DNA from 2 places in the Bifidobacterium crudilactis genome. Region 2 is predicted to be linked to the other one. Evidence: riboswitches for the same ligand, from Rfam matches in the RefSeq annotation. Region 2 holds a riboswitch; the other holds the start of a gene.

Region 1 (7,482 bases), 540 kb from region 2:
ACGGGGCCACGGTCTCCTTGAACGACAGCTCCCGTGCCTCCACGCCTTGCAGGGAGAGTTTGCCGCCCGCGCCGGTGGACACAGTCGTGACACCCGTCTCGCCCTGAGTCGCCAGACGATACTCACCCTCACCGGCCAACTTCACAAACTTCAAGGTCTGTTCATCGCGTGACACCTCGAATTCAGCGCCTGCCAGTTTCGTGGACAACGCATCCTTATCGGCCTTCACCACATCCACCCGGAAGGAATACACCTTGGACGAAGCCTGCTTCCACTCAGTTCCAGCATCACCGTCAAGAGTCCAGCCATCAGGCAAGACCGCACTTTTCGTGCGGGTCAACGTGACAGTATTCGCATTCGCCTTCACATCGGCAGGCTTCGACAAGAGAGCATCCGTCTGCAACACCGCCGAATAGCGGATAAGCACCGTCTTTCCAGACATCCCGGCACGCAATACGACCTGGGAAGAACCACCCTCAGCGAACAGCTTCCCCACATTCGACACCTTCAACGAATCCTCGGTGAAGGTGATATCACCAGCAAGCTCACCGCTCACATCCTGCGTATCCAACAGCACGCTCACACCACGAGACACATCAAACTTCAATGAACTATCAGGCGAATCCGCCACGTCAAACACATACTCGTCGGACGACACCCCATCAGGAAGCGAAGACGGCACCGGAACCTGCACCTCGAAATCCACACGAGACCCCACATCGAACCCATCCGAGCCGGGATCATTCACCACGAACTTCGCCACATCCGTCACCGTGGTCTTCAACGCCGCCTGACCCAATCGGGGTTTACCGTTAACGCCCGCATCCGCGAAATCCACCATCCCATCCTCGACCACGTCCTCCATCGCCTCGTTGAACACCTTCGTACCCACGATAATCGGCAGGGACGTGCCACTGGAATCCACAATCAGATACAAGCCCGGACCAGACACCGGCAAGGTCACGGGATTACCAACAGGAGCATCCAAACCATTCAGACTGCCCTGCACCCCGCCAAGAACCTCATCACCATCAGCGGTCACTGCATCCGCCAACGCCCTGGCGAACAGTTGAAGCCTGCCAGCATACGGACTGAACGCCGAAGTCACATCATCACTAGCCGGGTCAGTCGGATACCCAAGCCACCGAGACGCCACCCAGCCAATCGGATTACCCGCATCCACATCACTGCCGCCAGCCGTCTCGGCAGCCGTCTTCAACACCGTGCCCAAATCCTCGGGAGTATCCAAACGCACACTCTTCAACGCTCCAGTCTGCGTGAACGCCACCTCGTCATACTCGCCGATACGGTACGCCTTCAACGTACCCGTCGTAGTACCAGTCAAATCGATACCAAATGAAACGGGAGGTTCCGGCATCCTCACCTGCCAGCCTTGTATCGTGCCCTTAATAGGTGTGGTGGCTCTGTTCGTCCAGCCACTTTCAGCATTACCTTGCTGCTGACCCCAAATATACAAGTCATATTCACTATTTGAATCAGTCATTAGATTCTTTGGCAACTGCATGTTTCCAGAGGTATTCGTACGCCCAGAACCAAGAACAACATCATCGGTCGTGTCTAATGTCTCTTTGGAATCAACCACTTTCCAGCCCATACCTGAATGCTCATCCAAATTTGAGAGACCGCTCAAACTCAACGAATATGAACCTTCATCCTCGAGCAAATTAACATCCCATGTAAGCAAATTCTTATTTGTTTCCACATATGTCATTTGTAGATTCGCTGAATCGCTCTGTTCCTGCGTATCGCTCGCGGCTGTTAACAAAAGATTGGACAAATTCAACCGCAAGGCAGGACGGAAACCCAATTGACTATATATGGGCTGCTTGAGGGCATCCCCAGGAGAGCCTCCGGATGCAACATACGACAATCCAGCGTTTGTCCAATATGCCGAACGTAACCAGTATCCACTCGTACCATTGCTGCAAGCCCCACCCTCACAACGACGCTTGGTACAGACATCACTAAAATTATTAACCCACCCGACATCCCTAGCGAAATAATACTTCATGTCCCCCAGAGATAATGGGAAAATACGATACTGTCCATGTGATACAGACTGTTCAGTTGTATAGCCCGACGAGCAGCCAGATGACTTCGCACAGACCCCAGAAAGTACCTGTGCATCTCCCAATAGGGATAATTCAAAATCTGAATAGTATTTATTCGAATCCATTGTCTTGGACACCTTCGCAACGCTAGATGCAAACTCGTCCGAATCAAATGAATTATTTGTAGTATGCCCATAAGAGTCGTATTGAACGACGGATGACACCACGTCCTCAGCCCACAATAACGCCTCACCTGAAGTTAGCGAAGTAGTTTTTGACCATCCCCACATGTCCGCTGCGTTATCAGTGGTCGGAGCGTAATTTAATGAGCTATTTAGCTCCCCCGTTCCAATGACAAGATATCTACCGTCATTTTCGACGGTTTCAACATCGCTCAAACCAATCTCAAATACAGGATTCGGCATTCCATCACCGGACTTACCGAACAATATTCGCTGGAATTTTGCTTCTGACACTATAGGAATCTTCATCGGCTGAGCTTCGTTCTTCAAAGAACTGAAATAGCCATCGGGCCCGTAATCACTCGCATCCGCCACTGCTTGAGTCACGGGCATAGACATCAGCGCACCAGTCAACAGCATAAACCCGGCGAGTATGAACGCAGCCACAGCGGATATTCCCCGACTTCGCTCGGAACACCGTAAACGAGCACGAATATCACGCAACCGACCCATAAGAGCACCACCCAACGAAGCGAAAACAGCACCCCCCCCCGCGACCGGCATCAATCAGACGAAACGCCCTGAATCAGCGAAAGGAACATGCAACGAACATGATGGGTAACATCATACATGATGTATAGGTTATGCGATGGCATGACTATCGATTCATTCCTGTGCGAGTAATTTTCAGCTCGGCCATATGCGCCCTGAGTACTTGACAGCTCAATGATCTCGTTCGTCGAGCTGTAAAAACCAGCTCAGCACATGGTTGATGCATCCCAATCAGGCGCAAATCAACGACGGTACGTCAGCGACGGTCTGGTGTGTCCCATTCGGGTTTCCACGAACGCTGCATGCGGTAGGCGCTGTCCCAGAACATGTATTCGTGCTCCACACCGATGCGGAATATCGAATCCAGCTCTTTGAGTCGCTTTGCGCTGAGGTCTCTGGTCTCGTCTTCGATGATGTCCAGCAGCCACACGGCGCTCTGCCAGAAATCATCGGAGGCGTACATCTCCACCCAATCCTGATAAGGATTATTCGGCAAGGTTTCGCTGAAATCCTGGGCCAGACGAGTGCCGTAATCCGCATACACCCATGCGCAGGGCAATACGGCGACCAGCACGTCGACCAAGGGTTTGGCATAGGCAATCGCCAGCATATTCGAGGTGTAAGCCCGTGCGAATGCCGATTGCCTGGCTCCGGCAATCTGCTCACGGGTGATGCCATACCGTTCGATATAGGTCTTATGCACTTGCTCGCGTTCGCCCACGATGGCCTGCTGGACCTGCACCATTCTCTCGATGATGCGGTCGTCCTCGCTTTTCGTCATCGCCAGCGCGTGAACTTTGGCGTAATCGTTGAGATACAGGTAATCCTGAAGCATGTAGAAGGTGAATCGCTCATTGGAGAGCGTCCCCTTACCCAACTCCTGGACGAAGGGCTGCTCATATCCCTGCTGCCACACATCACTGGCGACCTTGTAGAACCTTCGCGCGATTGGTGTGCTGACCGCCCTGCTGAGTTGGTCGAAGGGTATTGGCGTTGCTGCTGAACGTTTCGTTGACATGGCTTGATGCTCCTGTAGTCGAAACTGTGCATCTCGGCACGCTACCAGCCGGATTCGCAGCTCCAGACGTGGTTGTTTGCACAGTTTCGGAAAATAATGCGGATTTGTGAGATTTGCGCGGTTTGTGCGGTTTGTGCGTTTGTATGCTTCAGCGCAGTTCGCGCGGGGCATCGGAGAAGTCGTGAATCGCACCTTCCGCCAAAGCCGAAATGTCCTGCCACTGCTGTTCGGAAGAAGCGTCGAACATGGCCCACGGGTGCATGCCGATGCTTTTCGCGGTGCCGATGCCCACCAGCAAATCCTCGAACACGGTGCAATGTACGGGCGCGACTCCGAGAAGTTCCGCCGCATGCAGATACACGTCCGGATGTTCCTTCCCTTTGCCGCCGGCATCGTCAACACTGCAGATCACGTTGAAATAATCGGTGATGCCGGCATGTTCCAGCGCCGGATTGCGCAGTTCTGGAGGCAATGTGGTGGCGACGGCCAGCGTGGCTCCGCTTTCGCGCAGATACCGCAGATACTCGGCCGCATGTGGCTTCAATTGCACCGTGGTGGCATAGGCTTTCGCCGCCATGTCATTCCACTCCTGCATCAGCTCTTCCGGCGTGTCGTCAAGCCCGAAACGGGCAATGGTATATACCGCGATGTCACGGAATTGCATCGAGGCTACCGTAGAGCCGAAATCATCGGGAATCTCGATGCCGCGCTTCGCCAAGGACTCGGCATCCAGGTCATCCCAGACGCCCATCGAATCAAGCAACGTGCCGTCGAGGTCGAAGATGACGCCCTTGCCCTCATTGAGTTTCTGGCTCATTCGTTCTCCTTGAAGCCTTCGAGTCCATGTGCATACAAATCCCAGAAATGATTCGTCGGCCCATTGCCTTTGCCAAGTTCCAGGGAGTGCATGATGGCCATCGTCACGTATCGCTTGGCTTTCTCGATGGCCTTGTGGAAGGGAAGCCCCAGGGCGAGATTCGACGCAATCGCCGAAGAGTAGGTGCATCCGGTGCCGTGCGTGTTCTTGGTGTGAATGCGCGGAGCCGTGAACTCATAGAAACGCTCACCATCGAACAGCACATCGGTCGCATCCCCGGTGGCGTGGCCACCTTTGACCAGCACGCTGGCGCACCCCATCGCCTGAATCTGGCGGGCCGCCTCACGCTGCGAATCCATATCGGTGATGGACATGCCCGATATGCGCTCCGCTTCGGGGATATTCGGCGTCAGGACATCCGCACGCGGAATCACGGTCTCGATAAGCCATCCGATGCATGACGGGTCCATCAGAGGTGCACCGTTCTTGGCGTACATCACGGGGTCGATGACCACATTCGGAGCCTGATATTCGTTGAGCTTGTCAACCACGACCTTCATGATGTCCGGGCTGTCGAGCATACCGACTTTGACGGCCTTCGGCGGAATATCCTCGAAGACCGCATCTATCTGGTCGGCGATGATGCTCGCATCCACATCCAACACCGAAATCACCCGGGCGGTGTTCTCTGCGACAACTGAGGTGATGACCGACATCGCGAATACGCCATTGGCGCTCATGGATTTGATATCCGCCTGGATGCCCGCTCCACCGGAGCAATCCGACCCCGCAATCGACAGTACGGGTATTAAGCTGCTCATAGCTGTTCCTCCCTACGCTGGTATTAGCCAACAGGTTCTAAGGGTCAGGCCCGGGTGCCGTTCACCCGTTGCCTTTCTCAACTCCTTCGAGTTCCCCTGTAACAAGAATCATCCCGACCGTACCGCCGAAACCCGACAAGGACGGGGTGACCGTGCAAGAGCAGTGATGGCTGGAATTGTCCCTTCCCGAAGAACTCAGGGCAGACTCCCGCCGATGCACACCCACGCCCCGGAAGGCGCTAGAGACTGCTGGATTCCAGAAGCTCCCGGGCGTGGCGAAGAGAAGTCTCGGATTCGCTACCTGCCAGCATGCGGGCAATCTCCCTTTCACGTTGAGAGCCCCGCACCTCCTGGACCACGGTCTGCACTGATGGAATATGCACTGATGGAATATGCCCGTCATTCTCACTGCGGTCGTTGCTCTCGCCATTGCCACGACTGCCTGAGGTCTCGGAGCCCTCAAGCTTCGCTGCCGTCTCATCAACGGGTGCATCGAACACGCCCTTCGATACCACGAACTGCGTATCAGCCCAGGAAGCAACCTGGGGAAGATGCGTCACGACTATCACCTGGGCGCTCCGTGCCAGTTGAGCGAGCCGTCTGCCCAGCTCAACCGCAGATTTGCCGCCAACACCGGCGTCGACCTCATCGAAGATGAACACGCCTTCGTCGTTGTCACCGTGGTGTTCCCCGGAACTACGTTGCGCACCGGAACTACGTTCTGCAGCCACCAATTCGAGAGCAAGCATCAACCTGCTGAGCTCTCCTCCCGAAGCGCTTTTGCCCATCGGCAGACGCGGAGCTCCGGGAAAAGCCGTGAACAGGAATTCGATGTCATCGCATCCGTGAGCGTCGAGAACATCCGACTCATCGCCTTTGCCTGCATCACGGGGACTCACCACAACGTCGAGTACGGAGCCCCGCATGGCCAAGGCAGCCAGCTCGGTACCCACATGCTCACTCAGGCGTTCCGCAGCTTGCCGCCTCACCGAACTGAGTGACCTTGCCGCGGCGAGCGCGCGCCGGAACAGCTCGTCGCGCTCCTCACGCAAGGCTGCCAAGCGCTCAGGGGACGCGTCCATGTCCTGCACATCGTTTTCCGCCTGGTCACGCCATGCCAGCACATCGTCGATGCCAGGCCCCCACCGCTTCGTCAGCTCATCGAGTTCATGGATACGACCGTTGATGGTGTCGAGATCACCCAGGCTGTCCTCGTCATCTATCTGACCGCTCAAAGTGAACACCACATCGCTGATTTCCTGACTCAACGATTTCAAGGTGTCCGCCGCCTGGCCGAAGGGTTCCTTGATGTGGATGTCCTCGAGTGCCCGTGTGGCATCGTCAATCAGCGACAGAGCTCCCTGATGCTGCGCATCCACGTCCATCTGCGAGGGGTCGAGTGCACTCAATGCGGAAGCTACCCCATGTGCGATGGAGGCAGCGTTCTCGATGCGTTCTCTGCGGGATTTCAGCTCCTCGTCCTCGCCTTTATGCGGGTCCACAGCATTGATGCGTTCGATGGATTCACGCAGATAGGTCGCCTGGGCCAGTGCGGCCGCCTGCTCGCCATCCAGCGCCTGAAGTTTGCGGATAATCGCCTGCAAGGCCTCCCATGACTGCGCATACGCCGTCAACTGCTCACTATCATCGGCATATCGGTCGAGAAAGTCACGTTGTCGGGCAGCGGAGGCTATGCGCATGTGATCCGACTGTCCGTGAATGGTAATCATGTGGGCGGCGATGCCCGCCAACACGCTTCGCGGCACTGTGCGCCCGTTCAGCAAAGCTCGTGAGCGACCATGCGCAGGAACCGACCTGGTGAGGTACAGCTCACCGTCATCCCCCACCGCACCGGCATCCTTCGCCAAAGCCTCGGCGGCTGAATCTGATGACACGGCGAACACCGCCTGAGCCCAGACATCGTCCTGTGCTCCTGCAGAAGCCCTGCCCGACTGAATTGCCGCCCCAGATACCAGACGCAGAGCGTCCAGAAGCATCGACTTTCCCGCACCGGTTTCAC
Region 2 (7,482 bases):
TAGATACCGGAGTTCCTGCGCATCAGCAGACCGTCGGACACGAGTCGCGTAATCGCCTCACGCACCGGGGTGCGAGAGACCTCATAACGGTCCGCAAGCGCGATTTCAGTGATGCGCTCCAGAGGAGACACCTTCCCCTGCATCAAACGGTCGCGCAGGTCGGCGTAAATCGCATCCGCGTGAACCACACGGGACGATGTATCCGAGGTGCGAGTCCTGGGATTCTCTTGTGTCATATTGTGCAAACTTTCTCACGGAAGCGTGGAGACGCGCAGGCCGAAGCCGTGGGAAGGCTACTCCCCGTAAGCTTCGGCACTGTATGTACCGGTGTATGTAATGATGTATACAATGATGTATGCAAGTTTCAGGCGATGATTTTTTCTGTTTCCTGATTGTTACGCGTCGCGTGATTATCGACTCTCTGAGGTCGAGATGGCCAACGATGTGATGAGCCGACGGCGTGAGGAACAGTCACGACATAGATACGCCGCATGTACCCGACGAGGGGAATTTCTGCAATAGCCTGGCGTAGAACATTGGAATGCCGCAGCGTTGCAGCTCCGTGAGTGGAGCGGGCGACGGGAATCGAACCCGCGTAATCAGTTTGGAAGACTGAGGCTCTACCATTGAGCTACGCCCGCGAGGCGTGTTGTTCATAAACAACCTGAGTCATTATACACAATGCAACGACCAAACCCCAGCGACCATGCAATCCTCTGCAAATCTCCAGGGCGCGTGGCACTCGAGTACAGCGCTTGGGCCACTGCACGCCGCCATCATCGAGGCACCTGTCGATAACACTCGCATCAGTGCCGTATCGCAGGCCTTATTGCAGTACCAGGTGCGCGGCAAGCAACACCATGACGATGCCGATGGTCGTATCGAGGGCAATCCAGGCGAGACGGTTGTTGAAGAGCTTCGCCATTTTGCTCGATACGAAACCAAGCAGCAGGAACCATACGATGCTGCACAGCATCGCACCTGTGGCGAAGGACCACCGCAGGTCGCTGCCGTAGGTCGCGGCGATGCTGCCCAGCAGCACGATAGAGTCCAGATACACGCTTGGGTTGAGGAAAGTGAACCCCAGGCAGGACAGCACACTCTTTTTCAGGGATGTTTGCGCTGGCTTCATGGCCACCGTCGAGGAAGAGCCGCCCTGCTCCGAAGCACCGACCGGCGCGCCGTCGTTCCCGGCCTGTTCGACGGTGGAACCATCCCCCGTGGCTTCGCCAGGCATCCTGCGACGTTCCGCTCGCATGGCTCTCAGCTGTATCCACGCTCTTCGGAATCCGAAGATGCCGTAGAGCAACAGCACGGCCGCTCCCGCCCAGGTCAGCCCCTTGATGACGAGAGGGTGGCTCTGCACGATCTGACCCATGCCCTGTGTTCCCAAGGTAATCATCAGCAGGTCGGCGGCGATGCAAATCATCAGGATTGCGGGCACATGCGAGCGGGCGATGCCCTGTCGGATGATGAAGGTGTTCTGTGCACCGACCGCGACTATCAGACCTGCCTGGCTGAGGAAACCCGAGATGATTATCGGGAGGAACAAGGAATTCATACTTGGAGAATAGCTTCGCGCGACAGGTAAGTCCAAGTAAATATATTTATATTATATTAGTATTGCTTATATGAACGAATATCGCGGAGACTCACCGAACTCTGCCGCAAACATCCCCGGAGCCGGCAGCTCCCCCACCGACGGCATCTCCTTGCTGGAAGCCCACGACCTTTCCGCACGCATCAGGGCCATACCCATCGAACAGCTGATGGCGCTCCAAAGCATCATCGAGGAAGGCAGCTTCGACGCCGCCGCCGACGTCATGCACATCTCGCAGTCTGCCATCAGCCAACGCATCAAATCACTGGAATCCCAAGTCGGCCATATCGTCATCCAAAGGAGCAAACCGGTGCAGGCAACGGCAATGGGCCAGCTCCTGCTGCGTTTGGCTCGGCAAATCACCCTGGCCCAGGAGGAAGCCGCGCAACGCATCGAAAGCGAACAACGCAGCAGCACCGTCAACATCCGCATCGCCGTCAATGCGGATTCATTGGAAGGCTGGGTCTTGCCCGCCCTCGCTCCCGTGGTCAAACAGTCCATCGCCATCGACATCAAACGTCAGGACGAGCACATCTCGACACGGCTGCTGCGCTCCGGAGAGGCGATGGCGGCCATCACCGCCGAAGACACGCCCGTGCAGGGCTGCACGATGACCAAACTCGGTTCGATGGCCTATTTCGCCGCAGCCACTCCGGAATTCGCCGAACGCTGGTTCCCCGAAGGGCTCACACGCGAGTCGCTTGAAGTCGCGCCACTCGTGCAATACGACCGCGACGATCAGCTGCAATACCATTTCATCCGGCGCATCACCCGAGCCAAAGTGCATCCGCCGATGCACTTCGTGCCCACATCCACGGGCTACAACGATGCCGTGTCGCTCGGATTCGGCTGGGGATTGATTCCATCCACCAGTTTCGCAGCATACCCGCGCAATACCCTGGTCCGGCTGTCCCCACAGGAACCATTGCTGCTCCCCCTGTTCTGGCAGCAGTGGAAACTCTCGTCACCCGCACTCGACACGGTGGCCCAAGCCATCATCCGGGCCAGCGCCAACGCTCTGGTTCAGGATTGAGCCCGCTTCACAGAGACATCTGCGATGGCTGAGACACCTGCGATAGCTGCGATAACTGCGGCACCAGCGGAGCTGCTCCGCATTCCTGCACGCAATCACCTCCACCGCTATCGCAGCCATCTGCTCAGGATGCCGAAGAAGCCCCCAGATAATCGGATTCCTCGGTCGGACTCGACGCGACCGCATGACCGTGCGTGACTATGCCCAGGCCCGCAAGGTAGGCCTCTCTCCCCGCCTGCACGGCATGTTTGAACGCTCGGGCCATCACCGGGATATTCCTCGCGCTGGCAATCGCCGTATACGCCATAATGGCGTCGGCACCCATTTCCATGGCCTGAGCAGCCTGGCTGGGACGGCCTATCCCCGCATCGATAATCACCGGAACAGAAGCGTTGTCGATGATGACCTCGATGAGATCACGCGCTCCCAGACCCTTGTTCGACCCTATCAACGACCCCAAAGGCATCACGCACGCCGCACCGGCATCCTCCAGTTGCGTCGCGGCCAAAGGGTCGGGAAGCATATAGGGCATCACCACGAAGCCTTCGGCCGCGAGTATCTCGGTCGCCTTAATCGTCTCGGCATTGTCCGGCAGAAGATACCTGCTTTCATGCTCGATTTCGACCTTGATGAAATCCGTGCCGCACACCTCTCTGGCCAGTCTGGCTATGCGAACCGCCTCACCTGCATCATGTGCACCGGAGGTGTTGGGAAGCAGCGTGATGCCGTCCGGGATGTAGTCAAGCAGATTGTTCTCCGCAGTCCTGCAGCGACGCAAGGCCATCGTGATGATCTGCGTCCCGGCGTTCTCGATGGCCGCCTCGATCAGGGAAAGATCATAGCGTCCGGAACCGAGAATGAAGCGGCTGGAGAATGCGTGGCCGCCGAGCATCAGCGGATCCTGCTCCCCTGTCGCCAGATCATCGAAGGCGTGTTTGTTCGGTGCGGGCAGCAGAGCGGTGTTGGTGGCCGAGCCGACGAGTTCGTCGAGCTGCAACGCGCCCGAGGAGGTCCCCTGCGCGCAGGAGCTAGCGACATCAGCCTGCGCCGTGGTGTGTTCCGAAGTCATACTGTTCATCATCATGCTTTCTCTTCGACCGAAGATGCCATCAACGGTCATATCGACATTCAGGCTTCATCCTGTCCGAGGATGAGTCTGGTGATCATATTGGCCTCATGGCATGCGACCACGCCGACCCTGGGAGCCATAAGCCCGTTGCCCGGCGTGGGTGCGGTCACACCGTCGCCACAGAAATAGAAGCCTTCGGAAACCCTCCTGGTAACGATGCTGTTGGCACTGCCGAAACCGGCCATGCCCGATGCGGACAGCAGCTTTGCAGCGGGCAAATGCTCCAAAACACCGTTCACCAGAATGCTTTTGTTTTCAGGCACATCGAAAGCCTCCGCAATGATGTCGTCATCGGCGAACAAGGAGGCGACATTATGCTCATCGACGGCCACGGAATCAATCCGCACATCGATGAAAGGGTTTATCTGGGCAAGATTGCCTTGCAGAGCCTCGGTTTTCAAACGGCCGAGATCCCTGAGAAAATACTGCTGCCGGTTGAGATTCGACATGTCAACCCGGTCGAAGTCCACAAGATGCAGATGCCCGACGCCGATGCGGGTCAATGCGACCGCAATGGTCGACCCCAGACCACCAAGGCCAGCAATGGCCACATGGGCCGCGTCAAGCCTATCCTGCACCTGCTTGGTATGGCGCTCATACAGGGCGTCATACAGCTCCTGCCTATCCACCATGTCTTTGGGATTCCCGGCGTCGCGCACCGCCCTGCACCGCGTCTCCTCACGTCGTGCCGCAGCGACGTTCTGAGCTTCCTGGATACCCATCCTCAGCCTCCTTGAACGAAGGTGACGATTTCGATGCTATCGCCGTCTCGGAGCATCGTTTCGGCGTGCCTGCGCAGCGGGACGATATCACCTTGACCTCGACCGCCACTCGTTGCGCCTGCATCCCACGCTCACGAAGCAGGTCGGACACACTGACCTCACCGGTCTGCGTGCACTGCTTTCCATTGACAATCACTGCTGTCTCCCCCTATTCCCGAAGAGTGCGCTCGATAGCGGCGCGTGCGCATCCCCAAGGATGGCGCGCAATCGGTACCGAATCACGGGAACGCGAGCACTGACAGCAAGCCCGTCGGACGGCTTGAGCGATATGAAGCTCTTCGGTCATGACGTCCATCGGCATGATGGAGCATCGACGGGAGTTTCGTGTCACCTACGTCGAACGACGGGATACAAGAGTTGACGTCATGAGACGTCGAATAACCATGTCCTTACGGCGGCATTACCCGCATCAAGTTCTCGGTCGAAGTCAGAGACTTCCTCTCAGCCTGTTCAGGCTCCCGTTCGATTACAAGTCTGATATTCGCCTCACGCGTCGACATTCGAGCAAAGGCATACTTCTGCGGCACGGACGCGACATCCAGAAGACAACACACGAATCCGCAATGTCCCGCGCCTTGGCAAGATGTAAGCATGAGCACAGCACCCGCATCAGGCAGCACCGGGACCACCGGCCGCGACGATTCCGCATCCCCTTCCGCCGAGGCATCCCCTTCCGTCGAAGAGCAGCGTATCCGCAACCGCGAGGTGGTCGAGCGTTTTCTGCATTCGGGACACGGCGAGTCTCTGCTGCGCCGACACGAACTCTTCTGCGAGGACGGCATAGCCGGTCTTTGGACATCCGACAGCGGTGAACCGGTGTTCGCACAGGGCCGGGACGACATCGCCCTCTACGACGTGTGGTCGTCCGAGCATTTCCCGGATTGGCAGTGGAGCAATATCCGCATATGGTCGACCGACGACGTCAACCAGTTCTGGGCGGAATGCGACGGCGGCGGAACGCTGATGCTCCCCGGTCATGAAGCCGTTCCGTACCAGAACCATTTCATCTACTCCTTCGAAATGCGCGCGGGAAGGATTGCGAGAGAACGCGAATTCATGAATCCCATCACCGAGATGAAGGCTCTGGGTATGCAGACGCCCAGCATAGAGCTCGGTGATTTCCCGCAAGGCGATTCCCCCGTTGCCGAATCCACTCCGGATGTTTCCATTGGAGAGGCTTCCACTCAAGATGCTTCGCAAACTCATATAGCAGGTCGCTGATGGCCACGTCATCAATGCATAGGATGAACTTCGCGGGAGTCGACATCCCACGTCTGGGCATGGGATGCATGGCGCTGTCCATCGAAGGACGCCCCGAACGAGACACCGCCATCACCACCATCCACAGCGCTCTGGATGCGGGAGTGCGTTATCTTGACACCGCCTGGTCATACTACCTGCCTGAATACCGTCCGGCCCGGTCCGCTCAGACGCCATCCTGGCATCAATCCCCGGCTACGAGCGGGGGAAACGATTATCGTTCGGACTACGGCGAGCGCTTGGTGCACGACGCGCTGAGCACATGGAAGGGCGCGCAGGACGAGGTTCTGGTGGCGAGCAAAATCGGATGGTCCCGAACCGTGGACGCCCAAGGCCGGTACGGCTGGAAAGCCGACGCGCGTCCGGAAACGATTATCTCGCAGGCGAAGGAATCGGCGCATCGTCTGGGCGTGGAGAGCTTCGGGCTGCTGTATTCACATTGCAACGACCCGCAGGTCCCCTATGACGAGCAGATGGAGGCCTTTCGCCGCTTGGTCGATGAGGGCGTGGCCCGCGCCATCGGTATCTCAAGAGTCGATAACGCCGATATCGACGTAGCCCTGCGCGTTCTCGGCAAGGACCTCATCGCCGTACAGAACCAGTTCTCACCGTCATATCCCGACCCTCTGCACACCATGGAGCACTGCGAGAAACACGACCTGGCCTTCGTATGCTGGTCTCCCCTGGGAGGATTCCTCGACCCGGTGGACGCGCAGGCCTACGAAGCATTCAAGGCCATCGCCGCGGAATGTGGTGTCTCATATCAGCGCGTGGTGCTCGCCTGGGAGCTGTCGAAATACGACCGACTGATCACCATTCCCAGCGCACGCAACCCTCATGAGATACGGGATTCCTTCGCTGCCACACAGCTGACGCTCAGCGACGAGGAGCTGCGGAGATTGCCCTGAGCTCCGAGCCCTGTGCCGCCGAAAATCTCAGGCGTTCCGGCAGCACAGGGCGACCGCGGAAGCGATGGGACCGTCATGGCTGAGCGACAGATGCCAGACGATGTCTGCCTGCCCGGCAATGCGGCCATCCTCGCCGGAGCCGCTGCCGCAACCCAAGGATTCATGCAACCGTCGCTCCACACCATCGGAAAGCACCACATGCGGACGCCCCCTGGAATCATCCAGAATCTCGATGCGCGACCAGGGAATGGATTCGACGTCATATGGCGCAGGCAGCTCCCCGAGAGCTTCGTCCCAGGCTTTGATGACGGCCTCCTTGCCCGCCCAGCGGGCTGCAAGATGGCATGCTTCACCGTCTCCCTTGAGTTGAGCACGCATGGCGCATTGCCTGCGTTCACGCACCGAGAACAGTGCCATGAACGTGGAACCAGGCATATCGAGTTGCTCTCCGAAGGCCTGCACATCCACCACATCATGCCCCAGTCCGAGAACCCGCGCTGCGGGCAGATCGTCAATGCTCATAATTCCATTCTCCCGCCACGCGCAGCAAGAATCACTATGCAAACGGCAACACCACAAAAAAACTGTGCACATCGGCACGCGGACACCTCAACAACAGGTGTCTTGCGTGCGGGTGTGCACAGTTTCAGAAAACACTCGGACCGGTCAGATCAGCGCTCGTAGTAGCCGCTGTCACCCAGACGGGCTTCGGGGTCGAGCAACATGGCCTTCTCGACCTCGTGACCGTCGTAACCGTGGCCGTCCTCATG

Evidence for each region. A riboswitch is a leader RNA that binds a small molecule or an ion and turns the genes downstream of it on or off. The one in region 2 is predicted to bind thiamine pyrophosphate.
Region 1: it holds a riboswitch for thiamine pyrophosphate, as region 2 does, so the genes downstream of both, thiD (bifunctional hydroxymethylpyrimidine kinase/phosphomethylpyrimidine kinase) here and DB51_RS10590 (hypothetical protein) in region 2, are expected to answer to the same signal.

Annotation. Positions count from the first base shown of each region.
Region 1 covers NZ_JHAL01000002.1:578,051-585,532, reverse strand. Annotated here, with positions in the region: gene DB51_RS10290 (isopeptide-forming domain-containing fimbrial protein) at 1-1,345, opposite strand, end outside; gene tenA (thiaminase II) at 3,063-3,824, opposite strand; gene DB51_RS04675 (HAD family hydrolase) at 3,973-4,641, opposite strand; gene thiD (bifunctional hydroxymethylpyrimidine kinase/phosphomethylpyrimidine kinase) at 4,638-5,462, opposite strand; TPP riboswitch at 5,455-5,570, opposite strand; gene recN (DNA repair protein RecN) at 5,702-7,482, opposite strand, start outside.
Region 2 covers NZ_JHAL01000002.1:36,659-44,140, reverse strand. Annotated here, with positions in the region: gene DB51_RS02390 (GntR family transcriptional regulator) at 1-236, opposite strand, end outside; tRNA gene DB51_RS02385 (tRNA-Gly) at 568-641, opposite strand; gene DB51_RS02380 (LysE/ArgO family amino acid transporter) at 827-1,561, opposite strand; gene DB51_RS02375 (LysR family transcriptional regulator ArgP) at 1,632-2,633, shown strand; gene DB51_RS02370 (thiazole synthase) at 2,758-3,702, opposite strand; gene thiF (sulfur carrier protein ThiS adenylyltransferase ThiF) at 3,762-4,484, opposite strand; gene DB51_RS10590 (hypothetical protein) at 4,441-4,680, opposite strand; TPP riboswitch at 4,913-5,016, opposite strand; gene DB51_RS02360 (PhzA/PhzB family protein) at 5,136-5,765, shown strand; gene DB51_RS02355 (aldo/keto reductase) at 5,765-6,712, shown strand; gene DB51_RS02350 (holo-ACP synthase) at 6,740-7,234, opposite strand; partial or broken gene DB51_RS10585 (beta-ketoacyl synthase N-terminal-like domain-containing protein) at 7,384-7,482, opposite strand, start outside.